DNA from 4 places in the Clostridium malenominatum genome. Region 4 is predicted to be linked to each of the others. Evidence: riboswitches for the same ligand, from Rfam matches in the RefSeq annotation. Region 4 holds a riboswitch; each other region holds the start of a gene.
What was found. Region 4 has a riboswitch for thiamine pyrophosphate ahead of thiW (energy coupling factor transporter S component ThiW). Riboswitches for the same ligand answer to the same signal wherever they lie in the genome.
Positions count from the first base shown of each region.

Region 1: it holds a riboswitch for thiamine pyrophosphate, as region 4 does, so the genes downstream of both, cytX (putative hydroxymethylpyrimidine transporter CytX) here and thiW (energy coupling factor transporter S component ThiW) in region 4, are expected to answer to the same signal.
Region 2: it holds a riboswitch for thiamine pyrophosphate, as region 4 does, so the genes downstream of both, thiC (phosphomethylpyrimidine synthase ThiC) here and thiW (energy coupling factor transporter S component ThiW) in region 4, are expected to answer to the same signal.
Region 3: it holds a riboswitch for thiamine pyrophosphate, as region 4 does, so the genes downstream of both, ABDZ69_RS05445 (TatD family hydrolase) here and thiW (energy coupling factor transporter S component ThiW) in region 4, are expected to answer to the same signal.

Region 1 is NZ_BAAACF010000006.1:20,496-25,583, reverse strand. Features, by position in the region: gene ABDZ69_RS14455 (M20 metallopeptidase family protein) at 1-971, shown strand, start outside; TPP riboswitch at 1,031-1,140, shown strand; gene cytX (putative hydroxymethylpyrimidine transporter CytX) at 1,220-2,416, shown strand; gene thiM (hydroxyethylthiazole kinase) at 2,398-3,222, shown strand; gene thiE (thiamine phosphate synthase) at 3,209-3,850, shown strand; gene ABDZ69_RS14435 (HAD family hydrolase) at 3,847-4,491, shown strand; gene thiD (bifunctional hydroxymethylpyrimidine kinase/phosphomethylpyrimidine kinase) at 4,488-5,088, shown strand, end outside.
Region 2 is NZ_BAAACF010000001.1:708,438-713,525, forward strand. Features, by position in the region: gene ABDZ69_RS03520 (aspartate ammonia-lyase) at 1-560, shown strand, start outside; gene ABDZ69_RS03525 (NADH peroxidase) at 753-1,295, shown strand; TPP riboswitch at 1,484-1,590, shown strand; gene thiC (phosphomethylpyrimidine synthase ThiC) at 1,694-3,007, shown strand; gene ABDZ69_RS03535 (DUF4177 domain-containing protein) at 3,103-3,303, shown strand; gene ABDZ69_RS03540 (HesB-like protein) at 3,452-3,784, opposite strand; gene ABDZ69_RS03545 (methyl-accepting chemotaxis protein) at 3,883-5,088, opposite strand, start outside.
Region 3 is NZ_BAAACF010000001.1:1,083,098-1,088,185, forward strand. Features, by position in the region: gene ABDZ69_RS05430 (iron chelate uptake ABC transporter family permease subunit) at 1-271, shown strand, start outside; gene ABDZ69_RS05435 (iron ABC transporter ATP-binding protein) at 268-1,026, shown strand; gene ABDZ69_RS05440 (siderophore ABC transporter substrate-binding protein) at 1,052-1,990, shown strand; TPP riboswitch at 2,079-2,180, shown strand; gene ABDZ69_RS05445 (TatD family hydrolase) at 2,248-2,985, shown strand; gene ABDZ69_RS05450 (thiamine-binding protein) at 3,009-3,296, shown strand; gene ABDZ69_RS05455 (ABC transporter permease) at 3,271-4,023, shown strand; gene ABDZ69_RS05460 (ABC transporter substrate-binding protein) at 4,043-5,047, shown strand; gene ABDZ69_RS05465 (ABC transporter ATP-binding protein) at 5,016-5,088, shown strand, end outside.
Region 4 is NZ_BAAACF010000012.1:131,663-136,750, reverse strand. Features, by position in the region: gene ABDZ69_RS16380 (sirohydrochlorin cobaltochelatase) at 1-353, shown strand, start outside; gene cobO (cob(I)yrinic acid a,c-diamide adenosyltransferase) at 440-958, shown strand; gene ABDZ69_RS16370 (hypothetical protein) at 970-1,224, shown strand; gene ABDZ69_RS16365 (phospho-sugar mutase) at 1,307-3,031, shown strand; TPP riboswitch at 3,069-3,174, shown strand; gene thiW (energy coupling factor transporter S component ThiW) at 3,488-4,057, shown strand; gene thiM (hydroxyethylthiazole kinase) at 4,035-4,826, shown strand; gene thiE (thiamine phosphate synthase) at 4,848-5,088, shown strand, end outside.

The DNA.
Region 1 (5,088 bases), on a different contig from region 4:
AAGGGAAAGTTGTTGCGCTGAGAGCGGATATAGATGGCCTATCCGTAAATGAAGAAACGGGACTAGCTTATACATCTAAAACGCCAGGAATGATGCATGCTTGTGGCCATGACGCACATATTGCAATGCTCCTTGGGGCTACAAAAATTTTATTAGAAATGAAAGATGAAATAAAGGGTACTGTAAAGTTTATATTTCAACCAGCTGAGGAAATAGTAAGTGGAGCTAAAAAGATGATTGAAGGTGGGGTGTTAGAAAATCCTAAGGTAGATATGACCTTTGGAATGCATATATGGTCAGATGTACCAGTAGGCAAGGTTAGTATTCAACCAGGCCCTATGATGGCGGCAGTAGATTTTTGGAAACTAACAATAAAAGGTAGATCCTGTCATGGTTCTTCTCCTTGGCAAGGAGTAGATGCCATTACTTGTATGAACGCTATTTTAAATGGGTTTCATACCATAGTTACTAGACAAAATGACATAAGAAATCCTATAGTTATCAATGTAGGAACAATAAATGCAGGGGAAAGATTTAATGTATTACCTGGAAAGGCTGAATTAGGCGGATGCAATAGATCCTTTACGCAGGAAAGCAGGGAAGCTATGGCAAAATGGATGGAAACTATGATTAAAAGTACCTGTGAAGCTTATGGATGTGAATATGAATTTAATTATGATTTTATGTGCAGTCCAACTATTAACGATGAAAATATTGTTAAGCTTGTGAAAGAAACTGTATCTAAATTGATTGGAGAAGAAAATCTTATCCCCATGGCAAAGGTTATGGGTTCAGAGGATTTTTCAGAGTATGCCCAAAGGGTACCAGGGGCCCTAATGTTCTTGGGTGGACGCAACGAAGAAAAAAACTGCTGTTACTCCCATCATTCAAATTTCTTTGATATAGATGAAGATGCTATGCCAATTGGTGCGGCAACCTATGCACAAGTAGCACTAGATTATTTAAAATAAAGCTTGTAAACAAGTTTTTGACAAATATAAATTTAGATGATAAAATGTTAAAGAATAGAATATAGAAACAGGGGAGCTTGTGTTGCAGGCTGAGAGGAAACAAATAAGTTTCGACCCTTTAACCTGATTTGGATAATGCCAACGTAGGGAAAGAGATTTATGTTAATTACTTAATGTTAATTAATGGGATATACTGCGTGGTATATCCCATTTTATTTTGCCAAAAGCACGAAAGGATGTAATAAACTATGGAAAAAAAGTTATCAAACTTTAGTCAATTCTTATTATGGTTCGGGGCAGCAGTTTCAATAGCTGAAATTCTTACAGGTGCACTTATTGCGCCATTAGGGCTTAAGAGAGGTATAATTGCTATTTTTATTGGACATATAATCGGGGGGATTATTTTTTATGCTGCTGGATTTATTGGAGCAAAAAGTAAACTTTCGGCAATAGAATCGACTCGTATTTCTTTTGGGAAATATGGCTCTTATCTCTTTTCAATATTAAATATTATGCAGCTACTTGGATGGACAGCTGTAATGATAATTAATGGATCAAAAGCATTTGATGTTGGAACAAAATATATAATGAATTTTCAAAATGAAATTTTATGGTGCATATTGATTGCGATATTAATTGCTATATGGATCATAGTTGGTGTTTCAAATTTATCTAAAATTAATATAGTTGCTGTAGGGGCATTATTTGTTTTTACTATGATTCTTGGAATCACTGTGTTTGGGACAGGATCTGGAGAGTATATGGGTACGGATATGATGACTTTTGGCGCAGCTGTAGAATTAAGCGCTATAATGCCTTTATCTTGGCTTCCGTTAATATCTGATTACACACGAAACTTAAAAAATGAAAAATCAGGTACGTTAGTAAGTGCACTAGGGTATTTTATAGGAAGTACATTTATGTATATTATTGGCTTAGGTGCATCGCTTTTTGCAGGAACTTCAGATATCACAGAGATTTTACTTTTAGCAGGACTTGGCTTTGTAGCATTAATAATAGTTCTTTTTTCAACTGTTACAACAACTTTTCTAGATGTATATTCAGCTGGAGTAAGCTTTGTAAATATAAATAATAAAGTAAGTGAAAAAATTGCGGCTTTAGTTGTTTGTTTCTTAGGGATGCTTATGGCAATATTTATTCCTATTACTCAGTATGAAAACTTTTTATATTTGATAGGTTCTGTGTTTGCGCCTTTATTTGCAATACTCATTACAGATTACTTTATTTTAAACAACAAATCTGTAAATGAAAATAATAATATTAATATTAAAAACACAGTTATTTGGTTAATTGGTATAATAGGGTATAGAAAATTCATGCCATATAATTCACCCCTTGGAATAACTCTTCCCGTCATGTTAGGTATAAGTATTATTTGCATTTTAATAAATGGAGGAATGAAATTATGTTTAAAAAAATCTTAGAAAATGTTATTGCTAAAACTCCACTTGTGCACAATATTACTAATTATGTTACTGTAAATGATTGTGCAAATATAATATTGGCTTGCGGTGGCTCACCTATAATGGCTGACGACATTTCAGAGGTAGAAGAAATTACAAGCATCTGTAATAGCTTGGTAATTAATATAGGAACACTTAATGAAAGAACAATTAATGCTATGATAATAGCAGGTAAGAAGGCAAATTCATTAGGTCATCCTGTTATATTAGATCCTGTTGGTGCGGGGGCATCCTCATTGAGAACGGAAACAGTTTTTAGGCTAATAAAAGAAGTTAAATTTTCTGTTGTCCGTGGAAATATATCAGAAATTAAAGCTGTTTATTCAGGAACTTCCTCTACAAAAGGAGTTGATGCTAATATAGCAGATATTGTGACAGAAAAAAATATTGATGAAGTTGTAAGTTTTTCAAAGACTTTAAGTGAAAGAACTGGAGCGGTTATAGCAATAACTGGGGCATTGGATATAGTTACTGATTTAAATAAAACATATATAATAAAAAATGGACATTCAATGATGGGGAAAATTACAGGTGCTGGTTGTATGCTAACAAGTCTCATAGGTGCTTTTTGCGGTGCTAACTGTGATAACCTATTAGATGCTACGGCTGCCGCTGTATGTAGTATGGGAATTTGTGGTGAACTTGCATATAAAAAAGTCTTAAAAACAGAAGGAGGAACATCTTCTTTTAGAACAAGCTTAATAGATTATATGAGTAAGTTTAATTATGATGTATTAAAGGAGGAAATGAAAATTGAAAGTAGATAAAGAATCTATGCTACTATATGTAGTAACAGATAGAACATGGCTTGGACAAAACTCACTGTATTTACAGGTAGAGGAGACTTTAAAGGTAGGTGCAACCTTTATTCAGCTAAGAGAAAAATCTATGCCTTTAGATGAATTTATATCAGAAGGTAAAAAAATAAAGGAGATTGCAAAAGGTAATAATGTTCCTTTTGTGATAAATGATAATATTGATGTTGCCATTGCTTGCGATGCAGACGGTGTACATATAGGGCAAAGTGATATGAGTGCAAGGGATGTAAGAAAACTAATTGGAAAAGATAAGATATTAGGTGTGTCAGCACAAACAGTAGAACAAGCCATAAAAGCAGAGCAGGACGGCGCAGATTATATAGGTGTTGGAGCGGTGTTTAACACATCAACAAAAAAGGATGCTCATACCGTTTCTATGGATACATTAAAAGAAATTTGCAGATCAGTTAAGATTCCTGTTGTAGCTATTGGTGGAATTAATAAAGATAATATTTTGGAACTTACAGGCAGTGGGGTTCATGGGGTTGCTGTAATATCTGCCATATTTGCAGAAGAGGATATAAGTAAAGCTACCAGTGAACTTTTAGAATTATCAAGAAAAATGGTAAGCCTATGATTTCCTATGCTATATTTGATCTAGACGGCACACTTTTAGATTCTATGGAGATGTGGAGTAATGTGGGAAGGGAAGTTCTGAAAAGCCATGGCGTTACACCTCCAGATAACATAGATAATGTATTAAAGGTTATGAGTTTACAGCAATCATCGGAGTATCTTATTAAAGAATTTCACATAAGAAGAACACAGAATGAATTAATTTCTGAGATATGTAAAATGGTAGAGAATAAGTATAAACATGAGGTTACATTAAAACCTTTTGTTTTAGAATATCTGAAATATTTGAAATTTAATGATGTAAAAATGTGTATTGCCACAGCTTGTGAATATTCTTGTGCAGTATCCGCACTTAAAAGATTAAATGTATATGATTTTTTTGAGTTTATATTAACTAGTAGTGATGTAGGAATTTCTAAGGGAAGTCCAGAATTTTTCAATCTAGCTGGTCAGAAACTTGGGGCAAGGACAAAGGAAACTGTAGTTTTTGAGGATGCGCTCCATGCCATAGAAAGTGCAAAGAAGGCTGGATTTTATGTGGTAGGGGTGCATGATAAAACCGCTGAAGATGACAGAGAGAACATTAAAAAAATTTGTGATTATTATATAAGTTCTTTTAAAGAAATGAGGGAAATAAAATGAAAAAAGTATTAAGTATAGCAGGTTCAGATTGTAGTGGAGGGGCTGGAATTCAAGCTGATATAAAAACTATTACTGCCCATAAGATGTATGCTATGAGTGTTATTACCGCATTAACTGCTCAAAATACAACAGGAGTATATGGCGTTTCTGAAGTTACTCCAGAATTTGTTGGAAATCAAATAGATTGTGTTATGAAGGATATATTTCCAGATAGTATTAAGATAGGAATGGTGTCTTCTGCTAAAATTATAGATATTATAGCTGAAAAGCTAATCCAATATAAAGCCAAAAACATAGTAGTGGACCCTGTTATGATTTCCACCAGTGGAAGTAGACTTTTAAACGATGATGCTATGGATGCCCTTATTACAAAGCTTATACCTCTTGCTACAATTATCACTCCAAACATATATGAAGCAGAATGTTTATGTGGATTTGAAATAAAAAGTAAGGAAGATATGGAAAAAGCGGCACTGAAAATTTCAGAAAGCTATAAGGGAAATATTTTAGTAAAAGGGGGACACCTTTCAGAGTGTAGCGATGATCTACTTTATAATAATGGGAAATTTACTTGGTATCCTTCTCCGAGAGTAGACA
Region 2 (5,088 bases), on a different contig from region 4:
GCCTTTCTAAGATGAGTAATGATTTAAGATTACTATCCTCAGGACCAAGAACAGGTTTTGGAGAAATAAATCTTCCATCAAAACAAAATGGTTCCTCTATAATGCCAGGGAAGGTAAACCCTGTTATCCCTGAGGTTATGAGTCAGGTTGCCTTCAACATAATTGGTAATGACTTAACTATAACTATGGCAGCTGAGGCAGGTCAATTAGAACTTAATGCTTTTGAACCAGTTTTATTCTACAATTTATTTGAATCCATAGAAACTCTTGCCCATGGAGTAGAAACCTTTATAGAAAACTGTGTAAAGGGTATTACTGCCAATGAAGAACATTGTAGAGAAATGGTTGAAAACAGCGTAGGTATAATAACAGCAATAGTTCCACACATTGGATATAAGGACTCTGCCAGACTGGCTAAAACCGCAATAAATAGTGGAGAGTCTGTAAAAGAATTAATTTTAAAAGAAGGATTATTAAAAGAAGCAGAATTAACTACTATATTAAATGCTTATGGAATGACTGAGCCAGGAATATCTGGTAAAGAACTGTTGAAAAAATAAATTATAAATTTTTTATTAAAAGTTAACGGTAAGATTTACCGTTAACTTTTAATGCTTTATAATATATGTGTAAACATTGGAAAAAAACCATAAAAACTTTTAAAAAACTATTGCAAATTAATAATTATTATTATATAATAATAATTGTAAATAAGAAATGAGAAAATTAAAGTTTTTAGGAGGAATTTAATAATGAAAAAATTTGTTTGTACAATATGTGGATATGTTCATGAAGGAGAAATGGCACCAGAAGCGTGTCCATTATGTAAAGCTCCTGCAACTAAATTTATAGAAAAAACTGAGGATATGGCTTGGGCTGACGAACATAGAATAGGTGTAGCTAAGGACGTAGATCCAGAAATTATAGAAGGATTAAGAGCAAACTTTATGGGAGAGTGTACAGAAGTAGGAATGTACTTAGCTATGAGCAGACAGGCTGATAGAGAGGGATATCCAGAAGTAGCTGAAGCTTATAAGAGAATAGCTTTTGAAGAAGCTGAGCACGCAGCAAAGTTTGCTGAATTATTAGGAGAAGTGGTTTGGGCGGATACTAAGAAGAACTTAGAAGCAAGAGTAGAAGCTGAACACGGAGCATGTCAAGGAAAGAAAGACTTAGCAACACTTGCTAAGAAGCTTAACCTAGATGCAATTCACGATACAGTACATGAAATGTGTAAAGATGAAGCTAGACACGGTCAAGCTTTCAAAGGATTATTAGGAAGATATTTTAAATAAGATTTCTAGATGACTAGATTTCTAATTAATAGTTAAAGTGAAAATTCCCAGGAGATTTTATAATAATAAAAATTTCTTGGGAATTTTGTCATTAACTAAATATCTAAACATTTAAAAAACTATCAATTTAAAAAAGTAAAATGTTGACAATCATTAATCATTATGTTAAATTTAAACTGAAGAAAATTGAATATTTCTAGGGGAGCCTATAAATAGGCTGAGAGTGAGATGTGATCTCAGACCCTCATAACCTGATTTGGATAATTCCAACGTAGGGAAGAGCTTTATATAATTTAACCACAATTTTTATATATAAAGTTGTGATTTTTTTATTATAAAAAGGTTATGAGGGAAGCATTTGCTTCCCTTTTATTTTTATTAAAAAGGAGATGGGATTAATGAATTATTCAACTCAAATGGATGCAGCTAAAAAAGGCATCATTACAAAAGAAATGGAAATTGTAGCAAAGAAAGAAAAGGTGAGAGTAGAAGATTTAATGGAGTTAGTTTCACAAGGAAAGGTTGCAATACCAGCAAATAAAAATCATCTAAGTATAGACCCAGAAGGAATAGGCAAGGGTCTTAGAACTAAAATTAATGTGAATTTGGGAATATCTAAGGATTGCTGTAATATAGAGATGGAATTAGAAAAAGTAAAAAAAGCAATAGAGATGAAAGCAGAAGCTATAATGGACTTGAGCTGTTTTGGAAAAACTCAAGAATTTAGACAAAGGCTTATACATATGTCACCAGCAATGATTGGAACCGTTCCTATGTACGACGCAGTAGGTTTTTATGATAAAGAATTAAAAGATTTAACTGCAGAGGACTTATTTAGAGTTGTTGAAACTCATGCTAAAGATGGTGTGGATTTTATGACAATACATGCAGGTATGAATAGAGAAACAGCAGAAATTTTCAAGAGAAATCCAAGACTTACTAACATAGTATCCAGGGGAGGCTCTCTTCTTTATGCTTGGATGGAATTAAATAATAAAGAAAATCCTTTTTATGAACAATATGATAGATTGTTAGATATTTGTGAAAAGTACGATGTTACTATAAGTCTAGGAGATGCATGTAGACCTGGATCCATAGCCGATTCTACAGATCCAAGTCAAATAAAAGAACTAATGACTTTAGGTGAACTAACTAAGAGAGCATGGGAAAGAAATGTACAGATTATGATAGAAGGACCAGGACATATGGCATTAAATGAAATTGAAGCAAACATGGTTTTAGAAAAGAAGCTTTGTTATGATGCACCTTTTTATGTATTAGGACCTATTGTAACAGACGTGGCGCCAGGATATGATCACATTACTAGTGCTATAGGGGGAGCTATTGCAGCAACCTATGGAGCAGACTTTCTATGCTATGTAACTCCAGCGGAGCATTTGAGGTTGCCAGATTTAGAAGATATGAAAGAAGGAATAATTGCTACTAAAATTGCTGCCCATGCAGCAGATATAGCTAAAGGAATAAAGGGAGCAAGAGATTGGGATAACAAGATGAGTAAAGCAAGAAAAGAACTAGATTGGGAAGGTATGTTTAATCTAGCAATAGATGAGGAAAAGGCTAGAAGATATAGAAAAAGTTCTATGCCAGAAGATGAGCATACATGTACTATGTGTGGAAAAATGTGTGCCGTAAGAAATATGAATAAAGTTATGGAAGGCAAAAATATTAACATATTAAGAGAAGATGATTAAAGAAATAAAATTTAAGGAATAACCCCAATATTTTTGTAGATAATAAGATTATTAGGAAAGCTAGAAAAATATTTAAAAGGGGTGAATGAACTTATATGAAGTGGGAATATAAGATGTTTACATTGGATCATTTTCTTAGTTCAGATAGCAACTTGACAATAGAGGAACAATTGAATAAATATGGTGAAGAAGGATGGGAACTTGTAGGAATTTTAGAAAAGCCATATACAACTTTGGGAATACAACCTAGGTTAGATAGTAACTCCATAGTGTTTAAAAAATCTGTTATAGATTAATTTACTAGTTAAATAATTTTTAGTATTTTAGTTATAGATAAAATTCCCGTGGAATTTTTTGTTATTATAAAATTCCACGGGAATTTTCATATTGATTATTAACTAAAAACTATTTAGCTAAAAGTCTTAAAAAGTATCCTTGCAATTTTTAGTGACAACCTGAACATGTGGAACATCCATCGCCATCGTCATCTTTTAATAATGGTTGAAGATTAAAGCCTCCAAGACCATTTTCTTCTCCACAAGTTAATTCAAACCCACCAAACTGTGCAACTAAGTCTTTGTCAACTAAGAAAGTTATGTCACCTATTTTAGTAACATCATCATTTTTGCCTTGTTCATCCAGAACAAGATTAAATACTGGGCCTCCTCAGCCATGGCCTGATAAATTGATTCTTATTGACTTTGATGGAACATTGCTGTCTTCAAGGAATTTTAAAAATTCTTTATAAGCTACTTCGCTCATTTGAAAAGCCTTCATAACTGTTACCTCCTTTGTTTTAATAGTTACATTTTAATATAATAAAATGTAATTATCAAACTATATTTATTATTGACAAGAGGTACTATAAATATTTCTTATATCTTAAACTTATTTATTTTTTCTACCATTTCCTTTGTCATTTCACTTAAGGAGTTGGCAGAAGATGCTACTTCTTCAGAAGACATGGTCATTTCCTCAGAAGAGGCAGATATTTCCTCGGAAGAAGCAGATATTTCTTCAGCTATAGATGAAGATGACTCTACTTTTGATATTATATCATTTTTTTCTGAATCTATGTTTTGGGTAAGGGTATTGACTTCTTCTATTTTTGGAATTATAAATTTTATTTTTTCAATAATATTTTTAAAGGATTCTATAGCAGTATTAACAGTAGAAAGCTGATTTTGAAATTCTAATTCCATAGTTTCACTAGTGGATACAATATTATTTGTGTCCTGTGATATAACTTTAATTAAATTATTAATTTCTAGAGAAGAACCTTTGCTTTGCTCGGCCAATTTTCGGACCTCATCGGCTACAACAGCAAATCCTCTTCCTGCTTCTCCAGCTCTAGCTGCTTCTATTGCTGCATTTAAAGCTAATAAGTTTGTTTGGTCAGATATATTATTTATCAAATTAGTAATTTCATTTATTTTTAATACGCTATGGTGAAGAGTATTTATGCGTAAAGAAAAATCCTTGAATGAACTATTTATTGTATTAATAGAGTTAATTAGGCTTATCATATTATCATTGCTATTATTTGCTGAACTATCTATTTCTTTTGAGGAACTATGTATTAATTCTATGGAGTGAATCATATTTTCAAGGGAAACTCCAAAATTACTAATTATAGAATTTATGCTTACCAAATCCTCTGCTTGATTACCTGTAGCTTTGGCTACATCCGTTATAGCTAAGGATACATTTTGAGAAGAAGTTGCCATCTCTTCAGATGTAGCAGACAAATTCTCACTTTCTTTATCTATGTTTTTTGAAGTTAATAAAATGCTATTAATAGTATCTTTTAACTCATATCTTAAATTGGATACTGCTTTTGCCATCTTGCCATTTTCATCTTTATACTTTAATAATTTATTAATATCATTAGTAAAGTCCCATGCCAAATCTAATTCAGCTGTTTTATCTATTATGTTAGTGGTTAATAATATTGGCTTAACAATTAAATTTGATAGTATCCATATCATGGCTCCTAATATTAATAGGCCAGCTAAACTTAAATAAAAGCCTTTTGTCATAATTTTATTAGATTCGGCCATAATTTCTTTAAGAGGAACGTA
Region 3 (5,088 bases), on a different contig from region 4:
AATATCTATATTGGTTTCAGTATCTACGGCATTAGTTGGTCCCATAACCTTTTTAGGATTACTAGTAGTAAATCTTGCTCGAGAATTTATAAATACATATAAGCATAGATACTTGATTATAGCTTCTGTGTTAATAAGTATAATTGCTCTAATTGGAGGGCAGTTAGTTATTGAAAGAGTTATAAATTTCAACACAACTTTAAGCGTTATTATAAATTTTGTTGGTGGAGTGTATTTTATATATTTGCTTTTAAAGGAGAATAGAACATGATTGAAATAAAAAATGTAGTAAAAAAATATGGGAACAAAAATGTTGTAGATAATGTATCTATGAAAATATTAGATGGGAAAATTACTTCTTTTATTGGTCCTAATGGAGCGGGAAAGAGTACTTTATTATCCATGATAAGTCGCCTAGTTAAAAGAGATGGAGGAGAAATTTTTATTGATGGTAAGGAGGTTTCTAACTGGGACAATGATAATTTAGCAAAAAAATTATCTATATTAAAGCAATCAAATCACATAAACATAAGATTAACTATTAGAGAACTGGTGAGCTTTGGAAGGTTCCCTTATTCTCAAGGGAAGCTTACTAAAGAGGATTTAAAATATATAGATGAAGCCATAGAATACATGAAGCTTTCAGATATAGAAAATAAATATCTTGATCAATTAAGTGGTGGACAAAGGCAAAGGGCTTATATTGCAATGGTTATTGCTCAAAATACAGATTATATTCTTTTAGATGAGCCTCTTAACAATTTGGATATGAAGCATTCAGTCCAGATTATGAAAATTTTAAGATCCCTAGTAGATGATCTTGGAAAGACCATTATCTTAGTTATACATGATATTAATTTTGCATCCTGCTATTCAGATTATATAGTAGCCTTAAAGGACGGAAAACTAATAAGCCATGGTGATGCTGATGAAATTATTGACAAGCCAGTACTAGAGAAAATATATAACATGGACTTTGAAATAAAAAACATAGATAACAATAAAATATGTGTTTATTACAATTAATTAAAAAATATAGAGGTGGTAAAAAATGAATAAAAAAGTAAGTATGATGATAACAATTTTAATAATAGCAGCTATTTCAGCCTTTGGGTTAGTAAAGTTTAAAGAGAGTAATTCCAATAAGGGGAGTGGAGAACTTACCATTACCCATGAACTAGGAGAAACTATATTAAATAAGAATCCTAAAAAAGTAGTGGTTTTTGACTATGGTATATTAGATTCCCTTGATAAAATAGGTATAGACGTAATTGCGCTACCAAAATCAAACATTCCTTCTCATCTTGAAAAATATAAGGATGATAAATATATTAATGTAGGAACTTTACAGGAGCCGAATTTTGAAAAAATAAATGAACTTAAGCCTGATTTAGTTATTATTTCTGCAAGACAAGCTAAATTATATGAGGAATTTAAAAAGATTTCTCCAACTGTTTATCTTACTATAAGCAATGAAAACTACATTGATTCATTTAATAGTAATATGAGAGTACTGGGCAAAATATTTGATAAAGAAGCGTTTGTAGATAAAGAACTTAAAAAAACTCATGATAATATTAAAATGCTAAAAGAAGATATAGAATCCAGTGGAAAAAATGCGTTAATTCTTATGGTGAATGAAGGATCATTAAGTGCCTATGGGGAAGACTCAAGGTTTGGTATTATACACAAGGGATTTGGATTTACTCCTGCCGATAAGAATATAAAAACATCTACTCATGGACAAAATGTTTCCTTTGAATATGTAGTAGAAAAGAATCCAGATTATATATTTGTTATAGATAGAGGTGCTGTTGTAGGTAATAACACTACTGCTAAACAGGTTTTGGAAAATGATTTAATTAAGACTACATCAGCCTATAAGAATAATAAAATTATATATCTTAATTCTCATATTTGGTATGTATCTGTAGGTGGCTTTAACTCGACTAATATGATGGCGGATGAAATACAAGGAGCTATTAAATAATATATTAGTTAATAAAATTAAAAATACCTTTATTTTATAACCTATTAGTGATACAATAACTTAGAAAGATTTTAATTTTAAATTTAATATCTAGTGCTGGGGGTGCCTTATGGCTGAGAGAAGTTTAAAACTTTAACCCTTCGAACCTGATGCGGATAAAACCGACGTAGGAAAGCGAACATAATTAAAAGGTATACCTAAGCACTGTTTTATAGCAGTGCTTTTTATTTTTTAATATGCTCAGAGGAGATGTATAAATGTATGTTGATGCTCATAACCATTTAGAACTTTATGGAGATAAATTAAATGAAGCTTTAAAGGATATAAGAGAAAATCATATTATAACTTTAGCTTGTTCTATGGATGAGGAAAGTTATTTATTTGCAAGAAGCCTTAGCAAAGACAATCAAATTATAATTCCATGCTTTGGAGTTCACCCTTGGAGAGCTCATAATAATTATAAGGATTTGGACAGGTTTGAAAAATATATAAAGGAAACTCCTATAATCGGGGAGATTGGCCTTGATTTTCATTGGGTTCTAGAAAGAGAAAGATATCCTAATCAATTAAAGGTGTTGAAATATTTTTTAGAAAAAGCTAGGGAGTATAATAAAGTAACAAATTTACATACTAAGGGTGCTGAAAGAGAAATACTAGATTTAATAAAACAGTACAATTTAAGAACGCCAATAATCCACTGGTACAGTGGCCCCGTGGACTTAATATCAAAATTCATAGAATATGGATGCTATTTTACTATTAGTGTAGATATTGGGTATTCAAAACTTACGGAGGAAATAGTGAAAACAATTCCTATAGATAGGATTTTAACGGAAACAGATGGTCCCACTGCCCTAGAATGGGTAAATGGAGAATATGGTTATCCAAGCTACATTAAAAATATAGTCAATAAAATTTCAACAATAAAAAACCTTCCTGAAAAGGAAGTTAAAAAAGCTATAGAAGATAATTTAAAAACATTAATTAATATTTAAAATGAAGAAAGAAGGTGAAACATATGGCTAATGTTAATTTAAGTATTCAAGTTATACCAAGCGTTCCAGAGGAAAAAATTTATCCGGTAGTGGATAAGGTTATAGAATATATAGCTTCTATGGGAGTAAAATACGAAGTTGGACCTATGGAGACAACTATGGAGGGTGAGCTAGACACTTTACTACAAATTGTTAAAAGGGCACAGGAAATATGTGTAGAAGAAGGAGCAGCAAGGGTTTGCTCTGTAGTAAAGATTGACTACAAAAGTGAAGGGGTAACTATGGATGAAAAAATCTACAAATATAGATAGTAAGTTATATCCTATAGGCACTATACTACTCATAACTTTACTTTGGCAGATTATAGTGGAAGTAAATAAAGTTCCAAACTATATTGTTCCATCGCCTACGGATATAGTAGAAGCTTTAAAGGGCGATTTTAATTTAATTATAACCCACACAAAGGTAACTTTATATGAGGCCTTTGTAGGGTTTGGATTATCATTAGTATTTGCCTTTATACTTGCTATTTTAATGGATAGTTTTCAAATTATTAAAAAGTCCTTCTATCCAATACTGGTTATATCACAAACTATTCCAACCATTGCCATAGCGCCTTTATTTATAATATGGTTTGGTTTTGGCACTTTGCCTAAAATAGTTATGGTAATTATGGTGTGCTTTTTCCCCATAGTAATAAGTTTAATAGACGGTCTTGATAAGATAGATGAAGATTATTTAAGGCTATTTAAAACAATGAAAGCTTCAAAGCTACAAGTCTTTTGTCATCTAAAACTACCTTATGCCATGGTAAATTTATTATCGGGAGTAAAAATTGCAGGAACCTACATGATTATGTCTGCAGTAGTTGGCGAATGGCTTGCAGGGGACAAGGGTATTGGAGTTTACATGGTAAGGGCTAAAAATGCCTATGCATTAGATAAGGTATTTGCTTCAATATTAGTAATTATTTTAGTTAGCATATTAATAATTTATTTAATTGATTTAATAGGAAATAAGTTAATTCATTGGAAGTAAAAGAGAGGAGTTTTAAATTATGAGAAGAAAGAAAATATTATCATTAATAAGCATTGTAAGTACAGTGGTATTAGCCTTTTCAGGTTGCGCTACACAAAAAAGTGAGGATAAGGGGAAAACAGAATTAGAAAAAACAAAGGTAATACTTGATTGGACACCTAATACAAATCACACAGGATTATATGTAGCTCTAGAAAAAGGATACTTTAAAGAAGAGGGATTAGATGTAGAAATTATTCAACCTTCAGAGGGGTCATCCGCAACTTTAATTGCAACAGGTCAAGGAGACTTTGGAGTTAGTTATCAAGAGGATGTAACCTATGCACTAACAAGTAAAGACCCACTACCAATTAAAGCTATAGCTACAATTATACAAGACAACACTTCAGGTTTTGCTTCACCAAAAAGCAAAAATATAGCTAAGGTTAAAGATTTCGAAGGAAAAATTTATGGAGGATGGGGTTCACCTTCAGAAGAAGCAGTACTTAAGGCTGTTATGAGCAAAAATGGTGCAGATTATACCAAGATTAGAAATGTAAGTATTGGTAACGATGATTTCTTTGCTGCTACTGAAAAAAATATAGATATTGCTTGGATATTTGAAGGTTGGACAGGAATTGAAGCAAAGCTAAGAGGAGTTGAATTAAACTATATAGCAGTTAAGGATTTAGACCCTGCTTTAAATTACTATACTCCAATACTTATTGCTGGAAATAAAACAATTAAGGAAAACCCTGAAAAGGTTAAAAAGTTCTTAAAAGCTACAGAAAAAGGTTATAAATTTGCTATTGAAAATCCAGAAGAAAGTGCTAAAATACTTTTAAAGTATGCTCCGGAGCTGGAAGAAAAGCTTGTAGTGGAAAGTCAAAAGTTTTTAGCCCCTAAATATACAGGAAATGCTGCAAAGTGGGGAGTAATGAAATCAGAGGTTTGGAGCAACTATGCTAAATTTATGAAGGACAATGGATTGATAGATAAGGAGTTAATGGTTGATGATGCATTTACCAACAGTTTCTTACCATAAGGAAGAGGAGAACCCTCTTATAACACTAAATAGAATAGAGA
Region 4 (5,088 bases):
ATCCTGCTAATGCTTGTTATTCTCAGCTACAATATATAATTAATGATGAAGGTTTAGAAAATGTTATTATAGCCAATGTAGAAGGATTCCCAGAGTTAGACGTTATATTGCCTAACCTAAAAGAAAAAGGCATAAAAGAGATAACATTAATGCCTCTTATGTTAGTAGCTGGAGACCATGCTATAAACGATATGGCAGGAGAAGAAGAGGATTCATGGAAAAGTATTCTTGAAGAAGAAGGTTATAAAGTAAACATATATCTTCGCGGACTTGGAGAAAATAAAGCAATACAGGATAAATTTATAAACCACTTAGAAGACTCCATCGAGGGCAACCCATTAAGGGCAGAATAATATTGTAATAGAAAATAAATGAATTTTGTGATATAATCGTTTACGAGTAGCGAAAGAATAAAATTTTTCGAAAGAAGGGATTTTTTATGGACAATAAGGGATATATACAGGTTTATACCGGTAACGGCAAGGGAAAAACTACTGCATCTCTAGGTTTATCCTTAAGAGCAGTTTGTGCAGGAAAAAAAGTATTCTTCGGACAATTTACAAAGGGAATGAAATATAGCGAACTTGAAGCTGTAAAGATTTTACCAAATTTTGAAATGGAACAGTTTGGTAGAAACTCTTTTATATTTGGAAAGCCAACAAAAGCGGATATTGAAGAAGCAAGAAAAGGCTTAAAAAGAGCGGAAGAAGTTTTAACTTCTGGAGAGTATGATGTAGTAGTATTTGATGAAATAAACATAGCTTTATTTTATGAATTATTTACAGTACAAGAAGTTTTAGAACTTTTAGATAAAAAACCAGAAAAGACAGAAGTAATTTTAACAGGAAGATATGCTGCACCAGAAATAATTGAAAGAGCAGATTTAGTTACTGAAATGAGAGAAATTAAACACTACTATACTCAAGGAGTGCCTGCTCGTAAAGGAATAGAAAGCTAGAGGATTAAATAATGAAGGATAAACAGAGAATAGCAACTTTTTTATTTGGGATAATAACTTTTTTAACTATAATAGCAAAAAGTTATCCACCACAGTCAAATGTAAGGCTTATACTTACTATTGGTAGCATACTGCTAGCTATTCCATTCTTATATATATTTGTAAAAGAAAAAATGCATACAAATAGACTTAATTTATTTGTTGGGATACTTGTGGTATTTCAAATAATAAATATTATCTATTATACTTACGTGTTGGTTAAATAAATAATAACATATTGACTTTGTCTTAAATTTTGAGACAAAGTCTTTGTGTTCTAGTGGATTATTAGAAAGGGGAGAAACTTATATGGATTATATGAAGGTTTATGAAGAATGGTTAAATAATGACTACTTTGACGAAGAAACTAGGGAAGAATTAAGAGGTTTAAAGGGAAATACCAAGGAAATAGAAGATAGATTTTATAGAAGTCTAGAGTTTGGAACAGCAGGATTAAGGGGTAAGATTGCTGCTGGAACAAATAGAATGAATAAGTACATAATAGCTCAGGTTACACAAGGGCTTGCTAATTTTATAGTGGAGAATGGCAAAGAAGCCATGAATAGAGGAGTTGCTATAGCCTACGATTGCAGACATTATTCAGATTTATTTGCTAAAACTGCAGCTTTAGTATTAGCAGCTAATGGAATAAAGGCGTATTTATTTGAAGGACTAAGACCTACTCCAGAGCTTTCCTATACGGTGAGAAGGTTAAATACCATATCTGGAATAGTTGTAACAGCTAGCCACAATCCAAGAGATTATAATGGATATAAGGTTTACTGGGAAGATGGAGCTCAAATTTTGTCAAGCATTGCTAATCCTATTACAGAAAATATAAATAATATTAAGGATTTTAATGAAATAAAACTGATTTCTGAAGAGGAAGCAAAGGCTAAAGGTCTTTTGGTGATCCTTGGAAAAGAAATAGATGATGAATATATAGAAAAGGTAAAGAGCTTAAGCTTAAGAGAAGATATAGATAAAGATATTAATATAGTTTATACTCCTTTAAACGGAACGGGAAATGTTCCTGTGAGAAGGGTGCTTAGTGAAAGAGGTTTCAAAAATATTTATGTGGTGCCAGAGCAGGAAAATCCAGATCCAGACTTTACTACTGTAGGATATCCAAATCCAGAGGATGTGAAGGCTTTTAAATATGCTGAATCTTTAGGAAAGAAAGTTAATGCTGAACTTTTAATAGCAACAGACCCTGATTGTGATAGATTGGCCATAATGGTTAAAGATAATAATGGTGAATATCTAGCTTTTAACGGAAACCAAACAGGGGCAATTTTAATTAAATACATAGTAGAAGGTATGAAGGATACAGGAAATCTTCCTAAAAATCCATTCATAGTTAAATCTGTTGTTACTGGGGACTTAGGTAAGGCTATAGCTGCAAAGTATGGTGTGGAAACCTATGATGCTCTAACTGGATTCAAAAACATTTGTGGCAAGGCAAATGAATTAGAAAGAGATAGTAAAGGTAAATTCATCTTTGGATATGAAGAAAGTATAGGATATGTAGCAGGAGACTTTGTTAAGGATAAGGATGGGGTAATATCCTCCATGCTACTTTGTGAAGCTGCAGCTTACTATAAAAGCATAGGAAAAACTTTAATAGATGTGCTAAATGAAGTTTATGAAGAGTTTGGATACTATAGAGAAAATTTAATATCCTTAGTTTTAGAGGGAATTGAAGGACAGGGAAGAATAGCTAGAATGATGAAAGTATATAGAGAAGAGTTCCCAAAAGTTTTAGGAGATGCTAAATTAACTAAATATGTAGATTTAGAAATAGGAAAGGTATGGGATTTGGTATCAGGAGAAGAAAAAGATAGTGATATACCAAAATCTGACGTACTAAAGTTCTACTTAGATGACGGTTCCTGGTATGCAGTTAGACCATCAGGAACTGAGCCAAAGATAAAGATTTATATGTATTCTAAAGGAAAAACTTTAGAGGAAAGCCAAAATAAGTTGAAAGTAATGGAAGAAGTTATAATGGGAAAATTACATTCAGTTCAGTAAGTAAAAATTTATTGTACTTAGTAAATCTGTATGATACAATTTAAAAAAGGGGAGCTTGCATTGCAGGCTGAGAGGAAGTTTGGCTTCGACCCATAACCTGATTCGGATAATGCCGACGTAGGTGAATATTTAGTTTATACTGTTTATTTATGAATTTTGTGAGTATAAATGGGATATGCCTTATGCGGTGTATCCCATTTTTTATTGCTTTGAGGAATTAATATCCTTGGTAGACGAAGGGGGAGCGCCCTGCGACTACGTAGCACCAAGACAACTAAATAGCGAGGGAGCTTGTGTTTCAAGCTGAGAGGAAGCTTTTAAGTTTCGACCGACCAGTATGGCTTATGCTATATAGGAAATTGCTATTTAGTTACGTTAAAAACACGCCTCTTTGATGGTATTTATTTCCTATATGGTATATTCCATAAATAAGTACTATTAGGGAGGTAATTTGTTATGGAAAAAAGATCTAAATTATTAAGAAAACTTATGTTAGCAATGATGGTGGCAATGGGAGTAGTAATCTCACCTATTCTTCGTATTGAAGGAATGTGCCCTATGGCTCATTTTATTAACATATTATGTTCTGTTCTCCTTGGTCCATGGTATTCATTGCTTTGCGCTACATTGATTGGTGTGATAAGAATGTTTTTCATGGGAATTCCACCGCTAGCACTAACAGGAGCAGTTTTTGGCGCCATTTTGTCAGGGGTTTTTTACAGAGCATCTAAGGGTAAGTTGATTTGTGCTGTTATAGGTGAGGTTATAGGAACTGGTATTGTTGGAGCAATCCTTTCCTATCCTGTAATGACATTTATCTGGGGCAGAACAGGGCTTACATGGATGTTCTATGTTCCTTCTTTTATTAGCGGAACACTAATTGGAGGAATCATTGCATTTGTTTTTCTCATAGCGTTACGCAAGACAGGTATGCTTGCAAAAATTCAAATAAGTTTGGGGGCAAAAGTTTATGATAAATCAGAAGCTGACAACAAACAACCTATTGCAAATAAGACAGAGTGTTAAGTGGGAAAAACCGCTTATCCATTGTATTACAAATCATATTTCAATAAATGATTGCGCAAATATGGTTCTAGCTGTGGGTGCAAAACCTATTATGGCTGAACATCCCGACGAGGTTTCGGAAATTACTGCCTCATCTAAAGCGCTTGGAGTAAACCTTGGAAATATAACGGACAATAGAATGAAGTCTATGATGATTTCAGGCAAAACAGCCCTTGAAAAAAATATTCCCTCTGTAATTGACATTGTAGGGGTAGGTTGTAGTGGACTTCGTCTTGATTATGCAAAGAAATTCCTTTATGAATGTCATCCAAGCGTTATTAAGGGAAATATGTCCGAAATGAAAGCAATCTGTGGTATAAAAAGTAATGCAGAGGGAATTGACGTTGGGGCATGCGATGTTGTTACAGAGGATAACTCTGATGAAAGCATAGCAATGCTAAAGGAGCTTTCTTTAAAAACAGGTGCTGTTATTGCTGCAACAGGAGTAGTAGATATAATAACAAACGGTACTGATACATATTTGATAAAAAACGGGTGTGAAATGCTTTCAATGATAACTGGGACAGGATGTATGGTGAATGCTCTTATAGCAAGCTATATTTCTTCTGGAAATATACTAGGCGGTACTGTATTAGCGATAGCCCTTATGGGAATATGCGGTGAACTTTCTGCCCATGTTAAGGGAAGTGGAAGTTTCAAAATTGAGCTTATAGATAATATGTTCAGTATTTCTGATTATATGATAGAAGAAAAAATTCGAATAAGTTAAAATGAAAAGAGAGGATAAAAAATGAAACTTGATATGACTCTTTATTTAGTAACTGACAGTACTAATCTTGAAGAAGAGGTGTTTCTTTCAAAGGTTGAACAAGCCTGCAAAGGTGGAGTAACGCTACTACAGTTAAGAGAAAAAGAAAGAAGTGGCTATGACTATCTTAATCTTGCAATTAAGGTTAAGGAAATTACAGATAAGTATGATATTCCATTGATAATTGATGACAGAATAGATGTTGCAATGGCTTCAGGAGCAG